One region of the Streptomyces sp. NPDC007901 genome, then DNA from elsewhere that is predicted to be linked to it. Evidence: riboswitches for the same ligand, from Rfam matches in the RefSeq annotation. Region 1 holds a riboswitch; the other holds the start of a gene.
What was found. A riboswitch is a leader RNA that binds a small molecule or an ion and turns the genes downstream of it on or off. The one in region 1 is predicted to bind cyclic di-AMP.

Region 1 (7,610 bases):
GCGGTGGCCTTGCGCGAACCCGCGCTGCGGGACGTCACCAAGGGCCTGGACCAGCAGTGGAAGGCGGCGCTCACCGAGGTCATCGCCGAAGGGGTGGCCGCGGGCGAGTTCCGGTGCCCGGACCCCGCGGCCACGGCACTGCGCCTGACCGCCCTGCTCGACGGGCTCGCCGTCCAGCTGACGTCGTATCCGGGCGGCGTACCGCGGGCCCGGGCGCAGCAGTGGGTCGACGAGGCGCTGGCGCGCGAACTGGGACTGCCCGAGCACGAGTAAGGGGCGGCCCGCAATGAGACCACCCCTTACCCGTCGGCGCCGCCTCCTCAAGCCACGGAGGCGATCCGCATCTTGATGTCGTCCGGGGAGAGCGCCCCCTTGGCCGTCACATGGTCACCCGACGACTCGCCGCGCAGCCGCCGACCGATCCACGGGACCAGGTACTCGCGGGCCCAGTGCACATCGTCCCGGCGGACCTCCAGGGTGCCGCGGGGCGGCAGCGGGGGCCACGGCTGGTCCGGGTCGGCCGGCACCTCGACGCCGAGCACCTGGCCGGCGCGCAGCGCCACCCGCGTGTGCCCTTCGGGGGACAGGTGCAGCCGGTCGCCGTCCCAGGCCCGCCGGTCCTGCACGGTCTTGAGGGACCACAGGTCGAGGACCGGGCAGCCGTACCGGTCGGCGATGGCCCGGACATGCCCGTTGTACGTGGCGATCTTGCCGCGCAGATGCTTGAGGACGGGCACGCCCCGGGTGTCGAATCCGGTGGTCACCAGCACCGTGCCGATGGCCTCGGTCAGTTGGGCCACGGCCCGCTCGAACCGCTCGGCCACCTCGTCGGGGTCGGTGCCGGGACGGATGATGTCGTTGCCGCCCGCGCAGAAGGAGACCAGGTCCGGGGCGAGTTCCAGGGCCTGCGGCACCTGGTCCGCCACGATCTGGTCGAGCAGTTTGCCGCGCACGGCGAGGTTGGTGTAGTTGAAGTCGCCTTCGGGCTGCCGGTCCGACAGCAGTACCGCGAACCGGTCGGCCCAACCGACGAACGCCCCGTCGGGGCCGGGGTCGCCGACGCCCTCGGTGAAGCTGTCCCCCACCGCCACGTACGACCCGATCACTGATGCAATGTCACTCTTCGAATCGTCTGCCACGTCGGGCCATGATTCCCCTTGAGGTGTGACCTACGCGACCGTAATAAGGGGTTGACGATCGGTGAGATAAGACACTTTTAAATACTTTGCCAAGCCTGGAATAAGGCTCCCATCAGGGACGTTGACGGGTTGATCCCCAGACCCGGAAGTCACTGACACGGAAGTGGCTCCACGTGGTCCGGAACGCGAAGTGCCCACCCGTGTAAGGCTCCGGGTCGGTGTAGTCGAACACCGGCCGGCCGTTGTTCCACCACTGCACGGTCGGGCCGTCAGAGACGATCCGGACGTGGTTCGGTTCGTTCGCGACGAGCAGCGGCTCGGTGTAGTCGTAGATCAGGGGCCGGACGCCGGGTTCGCCGACGTAGCGGCGCAGCCGGGTGGTGGTGTTGTAGTTGGCGCCGAAGCCGGCGTAGTAGGTCGTGAGGTAGTCGTACTCGGCGAGGGCGCCGCCGCGCGGGGTGGCGAACAGGTCGTCCGGGGAGCGGACGTCGGTGGCGTTCCAGAAGTTGTTGAGGTCCGAGACCCGGTCGTCGGGACCGCCCGCCGAGACCGGGGTCGCGGTGTACTCCAGGACGTACGGCCCTTCGAGCCGGCGCCGGAACCAGACGGTCGCGCCGGCGGGCACGTCGACCTCCAGGATCCCGTGCGACGCGGTGACCGAACCGCCCTGTTCCAGTTCGACGAACCACTGGCCGAGGCCGTGGCGGAAGTCGTCGTGGGCGAGCAGCCGGCGGTGCCGGGGCGCGGCGCTCGCGGACGCGGCGGGAGCGAGGGCCGCGAGGGCGGCTCCGGCGGCCAGGGCTCCGAAGGCGCGGCGGGTGGTCGTCATACGCGGGATTCCTTCCGGCGGGGCGACAGTGACAGTGGCATGACAGCCACAAGGTCAGGGGCAGGGATGGAAAGCGCTTGCAGTCCAGGGGATCACTGTGCCGCCGTACCCCCTTCGTTGTCGATGCCCCGAGCGCTCCCGCCACAAGAACGCAACGCGCCGAAGGCCGGACCCGGGGATCGGGGGTCCGGCCTTCGGAGTGTGTGTCAGGACGGCGGGGCGTCGGATCAGCCGACGGCGAGGCCCTTGGAGCGGAGGTAGGCGACCGGGTCCACGTCCGAGCCGTAGTCGGGGGTGGTGCGGATCTCGAAGTGCAGGTGCGGGCCGGTCACGTTGCCGGTCGCGCCGGAGAGGCCCACCTGCTGGCCCGCGGCCACGGTCTGACCGACCGAGACGGAGAGGGCGGAGAGGTGGCCGTACTGCGCGTAGTAGCCGTCGGCGAGCCGGATGACGACCTGGTTGCCGTAGGAGCCGCCCCAGCCGGCCGTGACGACCGTGCCGGCACCGACGGCCTTGACCGGGGTACCGGTCGGGACGACGAAGTCGACGCCCGTGTGGTAGCCGCTGGACCACATGCCGCCGGCCACGTGGTAGCCGGTGCCGACGGTGGCGCCGACGACCGGGAGGCTGAAGCCGGAGGCGTTCGTCGCGGACGTGTCCGCGGCGGACGACGCGGACGAAGAGGATGGCGAGGACGAAGAGGACGGCGAGGACGAAGAGGAGCCGGAGGACCGCGCCTCGGAGCGGTAGCCGGAGTCCGTGCTGTCGTCCGTCGTCGCGGCGTGACGGCCGCCGAGCGTGAGCTTGAGACCCGGGTGGATCAGCGAGGGGTTGTCGCCGACGGCCTGCCGGTTGTCGGCGTAGAGCCGGTACCAGCCGCCGGTGACGTTCTGGTCGCGGGCGATCTTCGAGAGATAGTCGCCGGGGACCACCGTGTAGGTGCGGTGCGCGGAATGCGCGGCGGCGGCCTTCCGCACGGCCGCCGTCTTCCTCATTGCCGTCTTCTCGACGCCCGGAAGCGACTGCGCGGCCTTTTCGGGAACGGACTGCGCAGTGGCCGCGTGGGCACCGGTGGCCCCCATGAGCGGCAGCGCCAGCGCCGCGCCGCCGGTTCCGGCGACGGCCATCGAGCGGGTGATTCGCTGGGTCTTGGGACGGCGGTGCTTACCCTTCGCGGGCATGGCGCATTCCTCTCCGGCGCCTGCGAGGTGAGCTGTCGGGTTCGGGCTGGAGCTGCCCGGCCACACGTGAATGCGTGACTACACCCCTAGCCGTCCCGGGAACCGGAACAGGCGGTCGTACCTGGTGGGTCCCCCGCTCCTGCCGGGCACGGGTGAGTGTGTGGGGAGTCCGGACGGCGGCAGGATTCGGCGTTCCGTCCGGATGCGTGGCGAACGTAAGCGAGCAAGACGTACCCGGACAAGCGACTGGTTCCCTCTGTCCGAGTTTCGCTTGATCCGTTACGGGAAATCACGGTCACCCTCCGTGAATTCCACCGGCCCGCGTTTATCAATTCCTCAGCGAAAACCGATAATTACGTGAACATGACGCGCGACGGACGGTCACGAATATGACGCTTCTCACGCACCCGCCCATTACCCCCCTTTATTCCAGAGCGAGTTGGAATGAAGGGGGGTGAAGGCTCTAATTCGGACAGATGACTCAGATGCGGCGCAGTCGGAGCACCGTCGCATCCAGGTCGCCCTTCAGGCCGGTACGCAGCCCGTGATGCAACAGAACGGCACCTCGGTGCACTTCGCCCGTTTCGCGGCATTCGTACGACGCGGTCGGGTCGAGCCCCCGCAGCCGCAGCGCCGGCGCCGGTTCGCCGTAGCTCTGCGCCTGGAGCCAGGCGAGGACGACCGTCTCGTCGCCGAGGGTGTACTGCACCGCGCTGAGCCCGCCGGCCGGCGGCCGCAGCCGGAACTGGTCGCCGCGCTGTACCAGTGGCCGGATCTCCTTGTAGAGCTCTACCCAGCGACCGGCCTCGGCGAGTTCCTCCTCGGTCCACTGCGAGAGGTCGCCGCCGACGCCGAGCGCACCGGCCATGGAGCTGACGAACCGGAAACGCAGCGAGCTGACCCGGCCGTTGAGCTGGTGGTTCGGGCTGTCGGTGACCCAGGCGGACATCACCCGCGCGGGGTGAATCTGGCTGAAGCCGTGCTGGATGGCGAGCCGGTCCAGCGGGTCGGTGTTGTCGGAGGTCCACACCTCGTCGGTACGGCTCATGATGCCGAGGTCGATCCGGCCGCCACCACCGGAGCAGGACTCGATGGCGACGTTCGGGTGGGCCGCGCGGATCCGGTCGAGCAGGGCGTACAGCCCGCGCACGTGGTCGACCCACAGGCGCTGCGGGTAGGGCTCACCGGGCCAGCCCGCGTCGGTGAAGCAGCGGTTGAAGTCCCACTTGACGTAGTCGATCGGGGCGCTGGACAGCAGGGTGTCGAGCTGCTGCCAGAGGTACTCCTGGACGTCCTCGCGGGCGAGGTTGAGGACGAGCTGGTTGCGCAGTTCCGTCCGCTTCCGTCCCTGCTGGTACTGGACCCAGTCGGGGTGGGCGCGGTACAGGTCGCTGTCCGCGTTGACCATCTCGGGCTCGACCCAGATACCGAACTGCATGCCGAGGGCGTGCACATAGTCGGCGAGGGGCTTGAGGCCCTTCGGGAAGCGGTCCGGGTTGGGGGTCCAGTCGCCGAGGCCCGCGCGGTCGCTGGTGCGGGCGCCGAACCAGCCGTCGTCCACCACGAACAGCTCGACGCCGATCGCGGCGGCCCGCCGGGCGAGGGTGGCCTGCTGCTCCTCGGAGATGTCGAAGGTAGTGGCCTCCCAGGAGTTGAACAGCACCGGCCGGTCGCGGTCGGCGTCCGGGATGATGTACGCCCGCTGGTAGGCGTGCCAGGCGCGGCTGGCCCCGCCGAAGCCGCCGTCGGTCCACAGGGCCGCGAAGACCGGGCTGGTGTACGACTCGCCCTCGGCCAGCATCAGCAGGCCCGAGTCGTCGTACCCGGCGCCGCCGGTGATCTGGACGTGTGCGTCCGGGAGTTGGGCGACGGCGATCCGCCAGGAGCCGGACCAGCCGAGGGCACAGCCCCAGACCTCGCCGCGCTCCTCGGTGGCGTCGATGTCGAGGGCGACCCAGGGCAGGTGCTGGTGGCCGGTGTGGCCGCGGCGGCTGCCGATGACCTTCTCACCGTAGGTCAGCGGGGCGCTGACCAGCCGGGACTCGGCCGCCCAGCGGCCGTGCAGCTGGGAGAGCCGCCAGCCCTCGCGGTCGGGCAGCGTCCAGGTGGCGGGGTCGGCGCGCAGCACCTCCAGGGGCGCGTGCCCCCCGTTGCCGACGGTCACCCAGCGTTCGACGACATCGCCGCGCATCCGGTAGTGGAGGGTGATGCCGATGCCGTCGTCCGTGAAGCGCAGCCGGAGCTCGTCCTCCTCGACCTCGTACGCCTCGAAGGCCCACTCGGTGCCTCGGCGCTCCTCGGTGCGCACGGACAGCGCGGGGCGCACGAACCGGGGGCCGCCCTCGACCGGGTACTCCTCACGGCCGTCGAGCGGGGACTCGAAGGGCCAGTACTCGGGCAGCGCCCGAGTACTGAGCTGCTCGGCGTCGGCGAGCTGGATCCTGGGCCCCCAATGCAGGTGGAGCAGCTCGTCGGCCTCCGTCAGATGCAGCGCGTAGCTGCTGCCGGGGCCCGACAGGAGCCAGGTACGACCGTTTTCGGCGATGTCCACCATCGAGAAACCTCACACAGGTGCCAACAGATCCGCTCAAGCACCAACATCATCAAGGTCTATCGCCCCTGAGGCAACGCCTGTGGACAACTCATTGCCCGCGGAAACCGATGTCGTATGGTCGGTCCAGTGCCCGTCGACGAGCAGCGCCGACGGGGCCGGCCGGGAGGAGCCCCCGTGACGCAGCAGGTCCCGTCGACCGAACCCGAGCTGGCCGGTGTGCGCAACTTCCGTGACGTGGGCGGCCTGCCGACCTTGGACGGGCGGCGGGTGCGGCACGGCGTGCTCTTCCGCAGCGGGCATCTGGCACACGCGACGGAGTCGGACGCGGAGTTCCTCGCCTCCCTCGGCCTGCACACGATCTTCGACTTCCGCAACACGGCCGACCAGAAGCTGGAGGGCCCGGACGTCGAGCTGCCCGGCGTACGGAACCTGAACCTGCCGCTGACCGACCCGGCGCACGGTGCCGACTTCTGGAAGATGGTCCGCGAGGGCGACATCGAGCAGCTGCGCGCGCTCCTGGGCGACGGCAAGGCCGCGAACCGGATGGTCACCTCGTACCGCACGATCGTGAAGGACCGCACCGAGGAGCACTCGCGCGTGCTGCACGCCGTCGCCGAGGACAGCGTCCCGGCGCTGATGCACTGCGCGGCCGGGAAGGACCGGGCAGGCATCTCCATAGCCGTGACGCTGCTCGCGGTGGACGTGGAACGGGACGCGATCCTCGCCGACTACCTGGAGTCCAACGCCAAGCACCGGCGCTACAAGGTGCGGCGCAGCGGCGGCGGGGAGTCCGCGTACAGCCCCGAGGTGATGGAACTGCTCAGCCCTCTCTTCGACGCCCGCGCGGAGTACCTGACGGCGGCCTTCGAGAGCATCGACGAGACCTGGGGCGATGTCGACACGTACCTGGAGCAGGGGCTGAAGGTCACCGCGCAGACCCGGGAGCGGCTGCGCCAGCGTCTCCTCGACTGAGGCCGGGCGGAGGGCAGCGGCTCAGCCCTTGCCGCCGAGGGAGAACAACAGAAAGAGGAAGCCTGCCAGGACGTGCCCGACGGCCAGGTAGATGACCAGCCGGATCCACAGGGACCGGGGGAATTTCTCCTCGATGTTGCTCACGGCAGCTCTCCAGTGATCGGTCCCAGGCACAGCGTGGCCGTGGGACTCTGCAGCAGGGTGTGGACGAACAGGAGCTCGACCCCGTCCTGGTCCTCGGCGGCGAGCCGGTGCGGGGTCAGCGAGTCGAAGTGCGCGCTGTCGCCGGGCGCGAGCAGGTGCGTGGTGTCGCCGAGGCGCAGCCGGAGCCGGCCGCGCAGGACGTACAGCCACTCCTCGCCGGGATGCACCCGCACGATGTCGCCCTGGGAGCCGTACGGCACCCGGACACGCAGGGCCTGCATCCCCCGGCCGGACGCCCCGGCCTGCCAGTAGGTCCAGCCACCGGCGCGGGTCGGTTCCATGTCGCCGGCGCGCACGATCGCGTCCCGGTCGGCGACGGTCTCACCGAGCAGCTCGGAGACTGTCGTACCGTAGACACGTGCGAGCGCGAGCAGCATCGGCAGCGAGGGCTGCCGCCGGCCCGTCTCCAGCCGGGACAGGTGCGCGGGCGACAGCCCGGCGTCCCGTGCGGCGGCCTCCAGGGTGAGGCCGGCGCGGCGGCGCAGGGAGCGCAGCTGCGGGGCGACGGCGGGCAGGTCCGTGACCGGCCCGCCCGCGCCCTCGCTGTCGGAGGGGTTCATGCCTCCATTCAGCCGCAGTTTTGCCTCTGCGGCAATTTCTTTGCCCCAGAGGCAAAAAGCTAGCGGTTGGCCACCGCCTGCTTGATCAGCGTCTTGCCGAAGTCCCACATCAGGCCGCCGCCGCTGTGCGCGTCGTCCATGACGTCCGTGAAGGCGTCGACGAAGCGGTCG
Region 2 (7,610 bases), on a different contig from region 1:
CCCGTCGACCTCCTTGAGGTCCTGAGGGAAGGCCTGGTTCACGGCGTGCAGGCGGCCGGTGAAGCCGGCGTCCCGGAGGTTGCCGAGGATGCTGCGGCCGACCCCGCCGGGCGCGCGGCCGACGCCGATCACCGCCACGGAGCCGGGCGCCAGCAGCCGTCGTACCGAACGGGCCTCCGCTCGCTGCTCGCGCGCCCGCTGGACGGCGACGGAGCGGTCCGTGGGCTCCAGGTCGAACTCCAGGCGGACGACACCGTCCTCGAAGCTGCGCTGCTGGGTGTAGCCGGCGTCCGTGAACACCTTGATCATCTTGGAGTTGGCGGGCAGCACCTCGGCCGCGAACCGGCGGATGCCGCGCTCGCGCGCGACGGCGGCGACGTGCTCCAGGAGGGCGGAGGCGACCCCGCGGCCCTGGTGGGCGTCCTGGACGAGGAAGGCGACCTCGGCCTCGTCGGCGGGGGCCGACGCGGGCATGCCGTCGGTGCCAATGCGGTCATAGCGTACGGTTGCGATGAACTCGCCGCCGATGGTGGCCGCGAGTCCCACCCTGTCCACAAAGTCGTGGTGCGTGAAGCGGTGGACGTCCTTGGCGGAGAGCCTGGGATACGGCGCGAAGAAGCGGTAGTACTTCGACTCGTCCGAGACCTGCTCGTAGAAGCTGACCAGCCGGTCGGCGTCGTCGGCGGTGATGGGCCGGATGCGCGCGGTACCGCCGTCGCGCAGTACCACGTCCGCCTCCCAGTGGGACGGGTACTCGTGCCGGTCCTGCGGGTCCGCCGGGGTCTGCATGGGCCCCAGAGTACGGCTCGCGTACGACAACGGCGCGAGGCAGTCTGTGCAGGACGGAAGTCGGACCGAGGCCGCGGTCCGACGACACACCCGGAGGGGGCCCACGCCCGCTCCGGGGATGCTTCACGATATGGGAAACTGGTCTAGACAACCCTGAAAACCGAAGGGCAGCATCACATGGCTGAGCGCCGCGTCAACGTCGGCTGGGCCGAGGGCCTCCACGCCCGCCCCGCTTCCATCTTCGTCCGAGCCGCCACGGCCGCAGGCGTCCCGGTGACGATCGCCAAGGCCGGGGGCAACCCCGTCAACGCGGCCTCCATGCTGGCCGTCCTTGGCCTGGGCGCCCAGGGCGGCGAGGAGATCGTGCTCGCCTCCGAGGCCGAGGGCGCGGACGCCGCCCTCGACCGCCTGGCCAAGCTGGTCGCCGAGGGTCTCGAGGAGCTCCCCGAGACCGTCTGAGCGCCATGGCGCCCGCACGGCCGAGGCCGCGCCACCCCTGCGGGGGCGGCGCGGCCTCGTCGTTTCCGAATCGGCCCGCCGACGGCATGTGCCGGGAATTCATGACAGCCGCCTGCGACTTTACGACGGCTGCGCACCTGTTCATTCAGGAGCTTGCCCTCGGTCATTTCGGCGGGCACGCCGACGACGCGCCACCGGAATTCCCGGAGCGCGTGAATTCGGGCAGCGGAAATACGCCTCCACCGAATAACACCTCTTTGTATACGGCGCGCGTGTTAATGCCGCAGGCCCGACATGTTTACGGGGTGTTGCGAAGTCCTCACACCGTTCGCCCGTTCGGCGCCGCCGGAAAAACGCAGCCGATGGGCGGCCGTCGAGCGCTCGGTGTGCAGCGCGGTGATCGCCCGCGCGCGCTCGCCGTCGCCGCGGGTGACCGCGTCCACGATGGCGCCGTGCTCGGCCCACGACTCGGCGGGGTTGGCGGGCGCGTCGACGGCGTACATCCAGGCGATCTTGTGCCGCAGTTGGGTGAGCGTCGAGGTCAGGGCATGGCTGCCGGTGGCCTGGGCGAGCGTCTCGTGGAACCAGCCGCCCAGCGAGCGCAGGTCCTCGCTGCTGCCCCGGCGGGCCCGCTCCTGGCCCAGCCTGACGAGTCCGCGCAACACCTTGAGGTGGGCCTCGGTGCGGCGCTGGGCGGCCCGGGAGGCGCCCAGCGGCTCCAGCAACAGGCGCATCTCCAGCAGGTCGGCGGCCTCCTGCTCGCTCGGTTCGGCGACGCACGCGCCCGCGTGCCGGCGCGTGACCACGAAGCCCTCGGCCTCCAGCGTGCGCAGGGCCTCGCGGACAGGGACCCGCGAGACGCCGTAGCGGCGGGCCAGGAGTTCCTCGGTGAGCCGGCTGCCGCGCTCGTAGACACCCGCGACGATGTCGTCCCGGATCGCCGTGCATACCGAGTGCGCCGGAATACGCATGTCCGACCTCCGCCTTAATCCCCGTGAAACGCCGCCGAGTGGCGCTCGTTCCGTGACTCTATTGCAATGAGCGGGAATTTCCGACGGCGGGCCGGATTCCATGGATATATTTTGGACAGCAAGGGCACGAAAACGGCGAATGCCCCGGCTCGGGAGCCGGGGCTTCGGAAGATCTCGCGGTGCTCACACCGTCCGCGTCAGACGTTCACGCCGTGCTTGCGGAGGTAGGCGACCGGGTCGACGTCGGAGCCGTACTCGGGGGTGGTGCGGGCCTCGAAGTGGAGGTGCGGGCCGGTCGTGTTGCCCGTGGACCCGGAGAGGCCGATCTGCTGGCCCGGGGTGACCTTCTGGCCCACCGAGACGCCGATGGACGACAGGTGGCCGTACTGGGTGTACATGCCGTCGGCCATCTTGACGACGATCTGGTTGCCGTAGGCCCCGCCCCAGCCGGTGGAGACGACCGTGCCGGTGCCGACGGCGTGCACGACCGTGCCACTGGCGGCATGGAAGTCGATGCCGGTGTGGGCGCCGGAGGACCACAGGGAGCCGCCGGTCTTGTAGCCGGTGGAGACGTACGAGTCGGAGATCGGCGCGACGAAGGCGTTGAGGCGCTTGCGCTCGGCCTCCCGCGCGGCGCGCGCCTTGGCCGCGCGCTCCTTCTTGACCTCCGCGACGGCCTTCTTGCGCGCGGCCTCCTCGGCGGCCTTGCGCTCGGCGGCGGCCTGCTGCGCGGCGGCCTGGGCGGCGATCTGATCGGCGACCGTGTCGCTGACCGTGATGACCGGGGTGAGGCCGGTCTGCTCGACGGAGTTCTCGGCGGCGAGCGCCGGGGCGGCGGAGACGGTGCCGATGACACCCGTGGTGGTGAGGGCCGCGATACCGGCGGCCTGCGCGGTGGTGCGCTTCACCCGGCCGGGACGACGGTGCTTCCCGGAGGCGCACATGAACGCCATGTAGAGGCTGGTCCTTTCCTTCCCTCTCGCCTACCGGGTTAGCTGACGGGTTCGGAGCAGGAAGGTCTCCTACGGGCCCCCTCGCGACTCGCGCGGGCGCCCGATTCACCCCAGGGACGACGTGGGTCCCCGGCTCCCCTGGCTCGCGCCGTACGGGGACTCGGCGATGGCTGTCCGGTGCCGCGGACGCGGCGCACTGCCTGACGGACAGCCCGGAAGAACCTATGAGGGCAGGCTTTCAATGCCCAAACGGATCGCGGCTTTTGTAGCGCATCCCACAGGGCAGACAGGCAACCTCCGCCCCAATTCGGACATTTAAGGGCCCTGGCGACACCACGGTCACCAGGGCCCTCGCACGCGCGTGTGCCCGCCGTCCGGCTACTCGGCGGCGACGACCGTGACGGTGCCGATCCCGAGGGCCTCGACGGGCTCCTTGATCTGCGCCGCGTCACCGACGAGGACGGTCACCAGGCGGTCCACCGGGAAGGCGTTCACGACGGCCGCGGTGGCCTCCACGGTGCCGGTGGCGGCCAGTTGCCGGTAGAGCGTGGCCTGGAAGTCGTCGGGCAGGTGCTGCTCGACCTGGTCGGCCAGGGTGCCCGCGACGGCCGCCGCCGTCTCGTACTTGAGCGGCGCCACGCCGACGAGGTTCTGCACGGCCACATCGCGCTCGGCGTCCGTGAGGCCCTCGGCGGCGAGGGTGCGCAGCACCGTCCACAGGTCCTGGAGGGCGGGGCCGGTGTTCGGGGTGTCCACGGAGCCGCTGATGGCGAGCATCGAGGCGCCGGTGCCGTCGGGGGCGGAGCGCAGGACCTGGCCGAAGGAGCGGACGCCGTAGGTGTAGCCCTTCTCCTCGCGCAGGACGCGGTCCAGGCGGGAGGTGAGGGTGCCGCCCAGGCAGTAGGTGCCGAGCACCTGGGCGGGCCAGACCCGGTCGTGCCGGTCGGGGCCGACGCGGCCGATGAGCAGCTGCGTCTGGACGGCGCCGGGGCGGTCCACGATGACGACGCGGCCGTTGTCGTCGGCGGTGACCGGCGGCACGGGGCGGGGCTGCGCGGTGGAACCGCTCCAGGCGCCCAGGGTCTCGCCGAGCAGCTCGTCCAGGTCGATGCCGGTCAGGTCGCCGACGACGACCGCGGTGGCCGTGGCGGGCCGCACATGGCGGTCGTAGAACGCGCGGACGGCGGCCGCGTCGATCTTCTCGACGGTGTCCTCGGTGCCCTGGCGCGGACGGGACATCCGCGCGGTCGACGGGAAGAGCTCCTTGTAGAGCTCCTTGGCGGCACGGCGGCTGGGGTTGGCCAGCTCGTGCGGGATCTCGTCGAGGCGGTTGCGGACCAGCCGCTCGACCTCGCTGTCGGCGAAGGCGGGCGCCCTGAGGGCGTCGGAGAGCAGCCCAAGGCCCTTGGCGAGGCGGGAGGCCGGGACCTCCAGGCTGATCCGGACGCCGGAGTGGTCGGCGTGCGCGTCGAGGGTGGCGCCGGCCCGCTCCAGCTCGGCGGCGTACTCCTCGGCGGAGTGCTTGTCGGTGCCCTCGGAGAAGGCGCGCGCCATGATCGTGGCCACGCCGTCCAGGCCGGTTGGTTCGGCGTCCAGGGGCGCGTCCAGGAGCACCTCGACGGCGACGACCTGCTGGCCGGGGCGGTGGCAGCGCAGCACGGTCAGGGCGTTGTCCAGGGTGCCGCGGTCGGGGGCCGGGAAGGCCCAGGGCCTGGCCTCGCCGGGCTGGGGCTGCGGGTGGAAGTCCATGCTGGCGAGCTCGGTCACTTGGCCGTCTCCTCGTTCTCGTTGCCGGCCTCTACGGTCGCTTCCTGCTCCGGGTCCTCGCCGCGCCCCGCCTCCTGGGTGTGCTCCGCGGACTCCGCGGACAGCGGCTCGTAGACGAGCACCGCGCGGTTGTCGGGGCGCAGGCGGGCCTTGGCGACCTCCTGGACCTCCTCGGGGGTGACCTGCAGGACGCGCTGGACGGCGGTCAGGGCGAGCTGCGGGTCGCCGAACAGGACGGCGAAGCGGCACAGTTCGTCCGCGCGGCCCGCGACGGTGCCCAGCCGGTCCAGCCACTCGCGCTCCAACTGGGCCTGGGCGCGCTCCATCTCCTCGGGCGTGGGGCCCTCCGCGGCGAACCGGGCGAGCTCCTCGTCGATGGCGGTCTCGATGACCGGCACCTCGACGTCACCGGAGGTCTTCACGTCCAGCCAGCCCAGGGAGGGCGCCCCGGCGAGCCGCAGCAGGCCGAACCCGGCCGCGACGGCCGTACGGTCGCGCCGGACCAGGCGGTTGTACAGGCGGGAGGACTCGCCGCCGCCGAGGACGGTGAGGGCCAGGTCGGCCGCGTCGGACGCGCGCGTGCCGTCCTCCGGGAGCCGGTAGGCGGCCATCAGCGCCCGCGCGGGGACCTCTTCCACGACGACCTCGCGCAGCTGCTCGCCCATGGTCTCGGGCAGCGAGCCGTCGCGCGGGGTGGGCTTGCCGTCGTGCGCCGGGATGGAGCCGAAGTACTTCTCGACCCAGGCGAGCGTCTGCTGCGGGTCGATGTCGCCGACGACGGACAGGACGGCGTTGTTGGGCGCGTAGTAGGTGCGGAAGAACGCGCGGGCGTCCTCCAGGGTGGCCGCGTCCAGGTCGGCCATCGAGCCGATCGGCGTGTGGTGGTAGGGGTGACCCTCCGGGTAGGAGAGGGCGGTCAGCTTCTCGAAGGCCGTGCCGTAGGGCACGTTGTCGTAGCGCTGGCGGCGCTCGTTCTTGACGACGTCGCGCTGGTTCTCCATCGACTCGTCGTCCAGGGCGGCGAGCAGGGAGCCCATCCGGTCGGCCTCCAGCCAGAGGGCGAGCTCCAGCTGGTGGGCGGGCATGGTCTCGAAGTAGTTGGTGCGCTCGAAGCTCGTGGTGCCGTTGAGCGAGCCGCCGGCGCCCTGGACGAGTTCGAAGTGGCCGTTGCCCTTCACCTGGGCGGAGCCCTGGAACATCAGGTGCTCGAAAAGGTGAGCCAGGCCGGTACGGCCCTTGACTTCGTGCCGGGAACCGACGTCGTACCAGAGGCAGACCGCGGCGACCGGGGTCAGGTGGTCCTCGGAGAGCACCACGCGCAGACCGTTGGCCAAGCGGTGTTCGGTCGCTGTCAGGCCTCCGGAGCCTGCCTCGGCCGTGGTCGTGTGACCCATGGGCATGTACGTCCCTTCGCTCGCGGAAGCGGTGTAGAACCGCGGTTTTTCTGCCGGTCCTGCCACTGTATGCAAGCGTGCGGGGACCCGGCGAAGTTCCCGCACGACGTACGCCCAGAGCGGATCGCGTAGCCTGCGTCCCACCCGCTCCCGAACGCCGCCGAGGCACCGGGGCGGGCCGCGGAGACCGGGTCCTGGCCCGCGTTGTCAGTACCGCGGTCCACAATGGTCCGCGTCAGATCCGTTCACGCATGAGCAAGGAGCCGGCAGCGATGGCCCGCCGCAGCACGAAGACCCCGCCGCCCGACGACTCGTTCGAGGAGAGAATCCTCGACATCGACGTCGTGGACGAGATGCGCGGCTCCTACCTCGAGTACGCGTACTCGGTCATCTACTCGCGCGCCCTGCCGGACGCCCGCGACGGTCTCAAGCCGGTGCACCGCCGGATCGTCTACCAGATGAACGAGATGGGCGTGCGTCCCGACCGCGCCTACGTGAAGTGCGCGCGCGTGGTCGGCGAAGTGATGGGTAAGTTGCACCCGCACGGCGACGCGTCGATCTACGACGCGCTGGTGCGCATGGCGCAGCCGTTCTCGATGCGCGTCCCGCTGGTCGACGGCCACGGCAACTTCGGCTCCCTGGGCAACGACGACCCGCCGGCCGCGATGCGGTACACCGAGTGCCGGATGGCCGAGGCGACCAGCCTGATGACCGAGTCGATCGACGAGGACACGGTCGACTTCTCGCCCAACTACGACGGCCAGGAGCAGGAGCCGGTGGCGCTGCCCGCCGCCTTCCCGAACCTGCTGGTGAACGGCTCGTCGGGCATCGCGGTCGGCATGGCGACCAACATGCCGCCGCACAACCTCGGCGAGGTGATCGCCGCCGCCCGCCACCTGATCCGCTATCCGAACGCGGACCTGGACACGCTGATGAAGCACGTGCCGGGCCCCGACCTGCCCACCGGCGGCCGGATCGTCGGCCTGGAGGGCGTCCGGGACGCGTACGAGACGGGCCGCGGCACCTTCAAGATCCGGGCCACCGTGGCGGTGGAGACGGTCACGGCCCGCCGCAAGGGCCTGGTCATCACCGAACTGCCCTTCACGGTCGGCCCCGAGAAGGTCATCGGCAAGATCAAGGACCTGGTCAACGCCAAGAAGCTGCAGGGCATCGCCGACGTCAAGGACCTCACCGACCGCGAGCACGGGCTGCGCCTGGTCATCGAGATCAAGAACGGCTTCGTGCCGGAGGCGGTCCTGGAGCAGCTCTACAAGCTC

Region 2: another riboswitch for cyclic di-AMP. It lies ahead of ACFZDK_RS38025 (peptidoglycan DD-metalloendopeptidase family protein); the one in region 1 lies ahead of ACFZDK_RS46450 (peptidoglycan DD-metalloendopeptidase family protein).

What each region holds. Positions count from the first base shown of each region.
Region 1 covers NZ_JBIBKW010000024.1:43,301-50,910, forward strand. Annotated here, with positions in the region: gene ACFZDK_RS46435 (TetR family transcriptional regulator C-terminal domain-containing protein) at 1-273, shown strand, start outside; gene ACFZDK_RS46440 (GDSL-type esterase/lipase family protein) at 321-1,106, opposite strand; gene ACFZDK_RS46445 (DUF6250 domain-containing protein) at 1,252-1,968, opposite strand; gene ACFZDK_RS46450 (peptidoglycan DD-metalloendopeptidase family protein) at 2,196-3,149, opposite strand; cyclic di-AMP (ydaO/yuaA leader) riboswitch at 3,154-3,314, opposite strand; gene ACFZDK_RS46455 (alpha-galactosidase) at 3,631-5,703, opposite strand; gene ACFZDK_RS46460 (tyrosine-protein phosphatase) at 5,878-6,675, shown strand; gene ACFZDK_RS46465 (DUF6126 family protein) at 6,697-6,819, opposite strand; gene ACFZDK_RS46470 (helix-turn-helix domain-containing protein) at 6,816-7,439, opposite strand; gene ACFZDK_RS46475 (aminotransferase class III-fold pyridoxal phosphate-dependent enzyme) at 7,499-7,610, opposite strand, start outside.
Region 2 covers NZ_JBIBKW010000015.1:101,555-109,164, forward strand. Annotated here, with positions in the region: gene ACFZDK_RS38010 (GNAT family N-acetyltransferase) at 1-789, opposite strand, end outside; gene ACFZDK_RS38015 (HPr family phosphocarrier protein) at 967-1,248, shown strand; gene ACFZDK_RS38020 (FCD domain-containing protein) at 1,524-2,219, opposite strand; gene ACFZDK_RS38025 (peptidoglycan DD-metalloendopeptidase family protein) at 2,417-3,172, opposite strand; cyclic di-AMP (ydaO/yuaA leader) riboswitch at 3,185-3,348, opposite strand; gene ACFZDK_RS38030 (insulinase family protein) at 3,551-4,939, opposite strand; gene ACFZDK_RS38035 (insulinase family protein) at 4,936-6,339, opposite strand; gene ACFZDK_RS38040 (DNA topoisomerase (ATP-hydrolyzing)) at 6,606-7,610, shown strand, end outside.